One region of the Paraburkholderia sp. 32 genome, then DNA from elsewhere that is predicted to be linked to it. Evidence: predicted binding sites of a transcription regulator. Region 1 holds the regulator's gene; the other holds the start of a gene.
The links. Region 1 encodes LexA, which represses DNA repair genes until DNA is damaged. Its sites were predicted from a motif close to ACTGTATNNNNATACAGT; they were not measured.

Region 1 (3,335 bases):
CCTTCGCGACGAAAGATTGCCGAATAATTCGCGTTACCTTCGCCACGCCGGTACGTGATGACAAACTCGTTGAGACTGCGATAGCCGGCCGTGCTTTGACGCCCGGGCGGCGGTGCGCTCGCCTGCGTGGTGGTGTCGCCCGCGGCTGGTGCGGCCGGCGCTTCGCCGCCCGCGGCTGGCGGCGCGGACGGTTGCTCGCCCGGCGTGCCACGCGGCGGCATGCCGTTCAGCAGCGCCGCGACGCCGTCGGGTGTCGCATAGGCATCGACGAGCGGGCCGATCAGCGTCACGCCGATCACCGCGCCGATCGTGGCCATCTTGTTGCCGGCATCCGCCTCGAGCCGGCGTGTCAGCATGGCGCCCACCTGTTGCTTCAAGCTATCGCGTAGCGCGGGAAAGTCCACGTACTGATTGACGGTTTGCACGTCGCGCGCATCGGCGGCGCGTTTGAGATTGTTCACCGCGAGATACGGTGACGCATAAATAAAGCCCAGCGCGGCAATCACGATCACCACGATCAGCGTGATCAGCAGCGGCCGGGTGGCGCTGCCCTGTATGCGTTTCCGAATTGTCATCGAATGGGACTCCACGTCAGTGATGATCTAACGTCGACCACGGCGAGGTCGGAACGATCCCATCCCACGCGAATCTCTGAACATCCGAAGTGCTTGTTGCATGCGTACTCAGGATTCGCTCAGGCTTCGAACACCGCGCCGTGCACGTTGGCTTCGTCGGCTATGCAGCGATCGATCATACGGCATACGGCGTCGACCGTGCCGACCATGATCAGTCGCGACGGTCCATGATAGACCCGCACCGGCGCGCGACGCGCGGGCTCGGCGATGTTCAGCGCCGAATTCAGCGACACGCGCGCGAACGCCGGCAACGACGACGGTAGACCGGAAGCTTCGGCAGCCGCGTCGAACAGCGACGGCGTGCGCGCAGCGGGCGCCTCGATTAGCGCGCAGGGCGTGAGCTTGCGCAGATGGCGCAGACGGCCGAACTGGCGAAAGGGCAACAGGCGGGCAAGGCGTTCCATGAGTCTCTCCAGGCGATTCGGCGTAGATGCGGGCGTAGATGCAGGCGTAAATGCGGCTTGGGTCGGACAAACCGGCGCAAGCGTTCTGGCGACAGCGAAAGATCAGAACTCGCTGGGGCGGATCAGCCCGACCGCGATCCCTTCGAGCGCGAAATCGGCGCTGCCGGTTTCCACGAAGATGTTGTCGTAATCGGGGTTTTCGGCGATCAGTTCGATGCCATTCGGCCGGCGCTTCAGACGCTTGACCGTCACGTCGTCGCCAAGCCGCGCAATGATGATCTGGCCGTCCTTCGCTTCGGTGCGCTTTTGCACCGCGAGCAGGTCGCCGTCGAGAATGCCCGCGTCGCGCATCGACAGGCCGCGCACCTTCAGCAGGTAGTCGGGCTTGCTCGAGAACAGCGCCGGGTCACACGCGTAGTGCTGCGAGATATGTTCCTGCGCGAGGATCGGGCTACCCGCCGCGACCCGGCCGATCAACGGCAACGACAACTGCATCAGGCCCGCATGCGGCAGGGTGAACTGATACGGCGCGTCCTCCTGCCCGGACAGCAGACGGATGCCGCGCGACGCGCCGGCCGCGAGTTCGATCACGCCCTTGCGCGCCAGCGCGCGCAGATGCTCTTCCGCGGAATTGGCCGAGCTGAACCCGAGTTCGGCGGCAATTTCCGCGCGAGTGGGCGGAAAGCCGGTGCGTTCGATCGCGCGGCGGATCAGATCGAAAACCTGCTGCTGTCGTGCGGTGAGTTTTGTCATGGCCACTGTATGTATGAACAGGTGACTGTATTTTTATACAGTATTCGGCGCATTTCAAGCTTTACTTTAAGTTCGGCGCAAGAGTCGCGCTGGGGCGTCGTTTGTCGGCGACATGGCGGCGTTGTCGGCGTCCCAACCGCCGGCGCATCTGTCGTTACCACTTTTAAGCATTAAAAAATGAAGAAACATTATTTTTAATCATGAAAGCGCTTCGATAGACTGGCCTCCGGTTGGCGCTCATGTGCACGTGACCGCGACGCAGAACAACACCAGACGCTCATCAGCGGACATCACGCGGAGAAAAATTGAAATGAACCATCGGCATATGGGGCTTGCGGCTCGAACCAGAAAATTGATCGCGGCGCTCGCCGTGGGCGCGGCGGGTGCGTTCGGCATGTTGGGCGCAAGCGGCGTCGCGCACGCCGACACCACGCTGTTGAACGTGTCCTACGATCCGACGCGCGAGCTGTATCAGGACATCAATCAGGTATTCGGCAAGGAATGGAAGGCCAGGACCGGCGAAGCCGTCACCTTCAGGCAGTCGCACGGCGGCTCGGGCGCGCAGGCTCGCTCGGTGCTCGACGGACTGCAGGCCGACGTCGTGACGCTTGCGCTCGCCTATGACATCGACGCGCTCGCGAACAAGGGGCTCGTCGACAGGAACTGGCAAAAGCGTCTGCCGGACAACGCATCGCCGTACACGTCGACGATCGTGTTTCTGGTGCGCAAGGGCAACCCGAAGCACATCAAGGATTGGGACGATCTGGTGAAACCGGGCGTGTCGATCGTGACGCCGAATCCGAAGACCTCGGGCGGCGCGCGCTGGAACTACCTGGCCGCGTGGGCGTACGCCGAGCATCAACCGGGCGGCAACGACCAGAAGGCCAGGGAGTTCGTCGGCAAGCTGTACAGGAACGCTGGCGTGCTCGATTCGGGCGCGCGCGGCGCGACCACGAGCTTCGTGCAGCGCGGTATCGGCGACGTGCTGATCGCGTGGGAAAACGAGGCGTTCCTGTCGCTGAAGGAGTTTGGTCCGGACAGGTTCGAGATCGTGGTGCCGTCGGTGAGCATTCTGGCCGAGCCGCCGGTCGCGGTGGTCGACAAGGTCGTCGACAAACACGGCACGCGCAAGCTGGCCGAAGCGTATCTGAACTTCCTGTATAGCGAGCAAGGTCAGGAGATCGCCGCGCGCAATTTCTATCGTCCGCGTTCCAGCAAGGTGCCCGCCGATCTGACCGCGAAGTTTCCGAAGCTGAAGCTCTACACGATCGACGATTCGTTCGGCGGTTGGACCAACGCGCAGAAGACCCATTTCGCGGACGGCGGCGTGTTCGATTCAATTTATCAGCCGCAGTAAGAACCACCGCCCGAATCACAGCCAGGGAAAAAGGGCGCGCCCAATGGGCGCGCTTTCGGCTAACCGGGGTCCGGTGGCCAGCGGTGCGGCAGTACCGCAGTACGGCAGCACGGCAAAACGAACAACCGCGCGAGCATCAACCATGAACGAGTATCCAGCATGACCACGTTGACCTTCCGCAAGCCG
Region 2 (3,335 bases), 1.5 Mb from region 1:
CTTTGTCGGACTGGCCCGGCTTCTCTTCGCCGGGTTGGCGACGCGAGCGGGTGTAGGTGACCTCGGAGGGGATTGGGGAATCGAGTCCGGAGGAATCCCGGCTGGACAACGCTGCAGCGGGCGCAGACCGCGTACGCTGCGGGCCGCGGCCCGCGGCGCGGTCATGTGCGTCGAACGGTTCGAACGGTTCGAACGGATCGCCGGACTCAGGCGATCCGTCCGCCACGTCGCGCGGGCCGTCCGGATAGCGTCCGGAGTCGAAACCGGACAGCGGCCGACCTTTGCGTATCACTTGATGCTTACTCTTCTTCGCCCGCGACTTCAGCGTCCGCGCCGGTCACGGCGTTCGCCATCGCGGTAACGCCCAGCGATTCGCGGATACGGTTCTCGATTTCGCGAGCGATATCCGGATTTTCGCGCAGGAATTCACGCGCGTTGTCCTTGCCCTGACCGATCCGCTCGCCGCTGTAGCTGTACCATGCGCCGGCCTTGTCGACGATCTTCGCCTGCACGCCGAGGTCGATGATTTCGCCCTGACGCGAGATGCCCTCGCCGTACAGGATGTCGAAAATCGCTTCACGGAACGGCGGCGCCACCTTGTTCTTGACGACCTTCACGCGGGTTTCGTTGCCGATCACTTCGTCGTTCTTCTTGATCGAGCCGATGCGGCGAATGTCCAGACGCACCGACGCGTAGAACTTCAGCGCATTACCGCCCGTGGTGGTTTCCGGGTTGCCGAACATCACGCCGATCTTCATGCGGATCTGATTGATGAAGATCACGAGGCAGTTCGTGCGCTTGATCGTGCCGGTCAGCTTGCGCAGCGCCTGCGACATCAGACGCGCCTGCAGACCCGGCAGCGAGTCGCCCATTTCGCCTTCGATTTCCGCCTTCGGCACCAGCGCCGCGACCGAGTCGATCACGATCATGTCGATCGAGCCCGAGCGCACCAGCGCGTCGGCGATTTCGAGCGCCTGTTCGCCGGTGTCCGGCTGCGAGACCAGCAGGTCGGCGACGTTCACGCCGAGCTTGCCCGCGTATTGAATGTCCAGTGCGTGTTCCGCGTCGATGAACGCCGCGGTGCCGCCGAGCTTCTGCATTTCGGCGACGACCTGCAGCGTCAGCGTGGTTTTACCGGACGATTCCGGACCGTAGATTTCGACCACCCGGCCACGCGGCAAACCGCCGACGCCCAGTGCAATGTCGAGGCCGAGCGATCCGGTGGAGACCACCTGGATGTCTTCGACTGCCTCACCTGCGCCGAGCCGCATGACCGACCCTTTGCCGAACTGCTTTTCGATCTGCGCGAGCGCGGCGGCGAGAGCCTTGCTCTTTTCAGCAGTCAGTCCAGCCGAGCCTTTCTTGCTTTCTTCCATGAATCGTCCTTTGCTATGATGAACGGCGTCTGAGGCAGGTGTGCACCCGTGGTTCCACTCGAATTGAGCGGAATCTCCAGGACATCACACGAAACGCAGACACTGTATAAAAAAACAGTAGTTTTGGCAAGCGCGATTGTGATGCGAACGCGCATCTTTTACTGTCGCATCGCCCCAACTACCCACAATAATGTTCGGAGACCGCTGCGCGCCGGGGCAACCCCGCGGTGCCGGCAAAGCCAGGCTGGCGCATCATGCGAATTCTGATTGCCGAAGACGACAGCATACTCGCGGATGGTCTGGTTCGATCACTCCGCCAATCGGCCTATGCGGTCGATCACGTGAAAAGCGGCGTAGAAGCCGACACCGCGTTGTCAATGCAAACGTTCGACCTATTGATCCTCGATCTGGGCCTGCCGCGCATGTCCGGGCTCGAGGTGCTGCGCCGCCTGCGCGCGCGCAATTCGAACCTGCCCGTGCTGATCCTGACCGCCGCCGATAGCGTCGACGAACGCGTCAAAGGCCTCGACCTCGGCGCCGACGATTACATGGCCAAGCCCTTCGCGCTGAACGAACTCGAAGCGCGCGTGCGCGCGCTGACACGGCGCGGCGCGGGCGGCGGCCCGACCGTCGTGCGGCATGGCTCGCTGTCGTTCGATCAGGTGGGCCGCATCGCCTACGTCAACGACCAGGCGATCGATCTGTCCGCGCGCGAACTCGGGCTGCTCGAAGTGCTGCTGCAACGGATCGGCCGGCTGGTCTCGAAAGAGCAGCTCGTCGACCATCTATGCGAATGGGGCGAGGAAGTCAGCAACAACGCGATCGAAGTCTACGTGCACCGGCTGCGCAAGAAGATCGAACCGAGCGGCGTGCGCATCATCACCGTGCGCGGGCTCGGCTACTGTCTCGAAAAAGCGGCGCCGCCGGCGAATGCGAGCGCGCCCGCCACCCCGGCCGGCTCCGAGCCGCAGACGGCACAAGCGGCACAATCGTCCACCGCGCCGTCGTCCGCCGCGATGCCGGCGAGCCACCACTACAAATAGAGGCCAGCGATGTCCGCACGCGCTGATCGCGCCACGGCGCACGCTGCGGACCTCGACGAGGCGCGCGACGCGCGCTACGCCAATCCGTTCGCCCCGCCCGACGAAACCGAAGCCGCCGCCGAAGCGCGTCCGCGCTCGCTGTTCGGCGAAATTCTCGACTGGATGCTCGCGCCGCTGCTGCTGCTGTGGCCGATGAGCCTCGCGGTCACCTATCTGGTCGCGAAGTCGATCGCGAACGGGCCGTTCGACCGCGCGCTCGAAACCGACGCCTACGTGCTCGCGCGCCAGATCCATCCGGTCAATGGCGTCGCGGAGCTGTCGCTGCCCGAGTCGACGCGCGATTTCCTGCGTGCCGACAACGTCGACAGCGTGTTCTTTCAGGTGCTCGGCACGCGCGGCGAGCTCGTGGCCGGCGAGCGCGACATGCCGCTGCCGCACGAGGAGGACCGCCCGCCACCGGGCCTCGTCGAATTCCGCGACGACGTGCTGCGCGGCAACGACATCCGCGTCGCCTACACGACCGTCGAGTTTCCGCAGACGCCGGGCGCGCAGGCCGTGCTCGTGCAGGTCGCCGAAACGCTCGACAAGCGCAGCCAGCTCGCCAACGACATTATCAAGGGCGTGATCCTGCCGCAGTTCGTGATCCTGCCGCTCGCGATCCTGCTCGTGTGGTTCGGACTGTCGCGCGGGCTCGAGCCGCTGCATGCGCTGCAGGCGCATATCCGCGCGCGCCGGCCGGACGATCTGTCGCCGCTCGAAGCGCGCCGCGCGCCGCCGGAAATCGAGCCGCTCGTCACGTCGTTCAACGATCTGCTCACGCGCCTCGAACAGAACATGGAGCTACAGAAGCGCTTCATCGCCGACGCCGCGCATCAGATGAAAACGCCGCTGGCCGGACTGCGCACGCAGGCCGAGC

Region 2: a site for LexA is predicted at 1,478-1,495, ahead of recA (recombinase RecA). Genes of this name have one in related genera too.

What each region holds. Positions count from the first base shown of each region.
Region 1 covers NZ_JBNDKD010000003.1:274,656-277,990, forward strand. Annotated here, with positions in the region: gene OKW26_RS24010 (DUF2939 domain-containing protein) at 1-575, opposite strand, end outside; gene OKW26_RS24015 (hypothetical protein) at 695-1,039, opposite strand; gene lexA (transcriptional repressor LexA) at 1,142-1,792, opposite strand; gene OKW26_RS24025 (sulfate ABC transporter substrate-binding protein) at 2,103-3,149, shown strand; gene cysT (sulfate ABC transporter permease subunit CysT) at 3,309-3,335, shown strand, end outside.
Region 2 covers NZ_JBNDKD010000003.1:1,754,066-1,757,400, forward strand. Annotated here, with positions in the region: gene recX (recombination regulator RecX) at 1-292, opposite strand, end outside; gene recA (recombinase RecA) at 300-1,376, opposite strand; gene OKW26_RS30810 (response regulator) at 1,631-2,419, shown strand; gene OKW26_RS30815 (sensor histidine kinase N-terminal domain-containing protein) at 2,429-3,335, shown strand, end outside.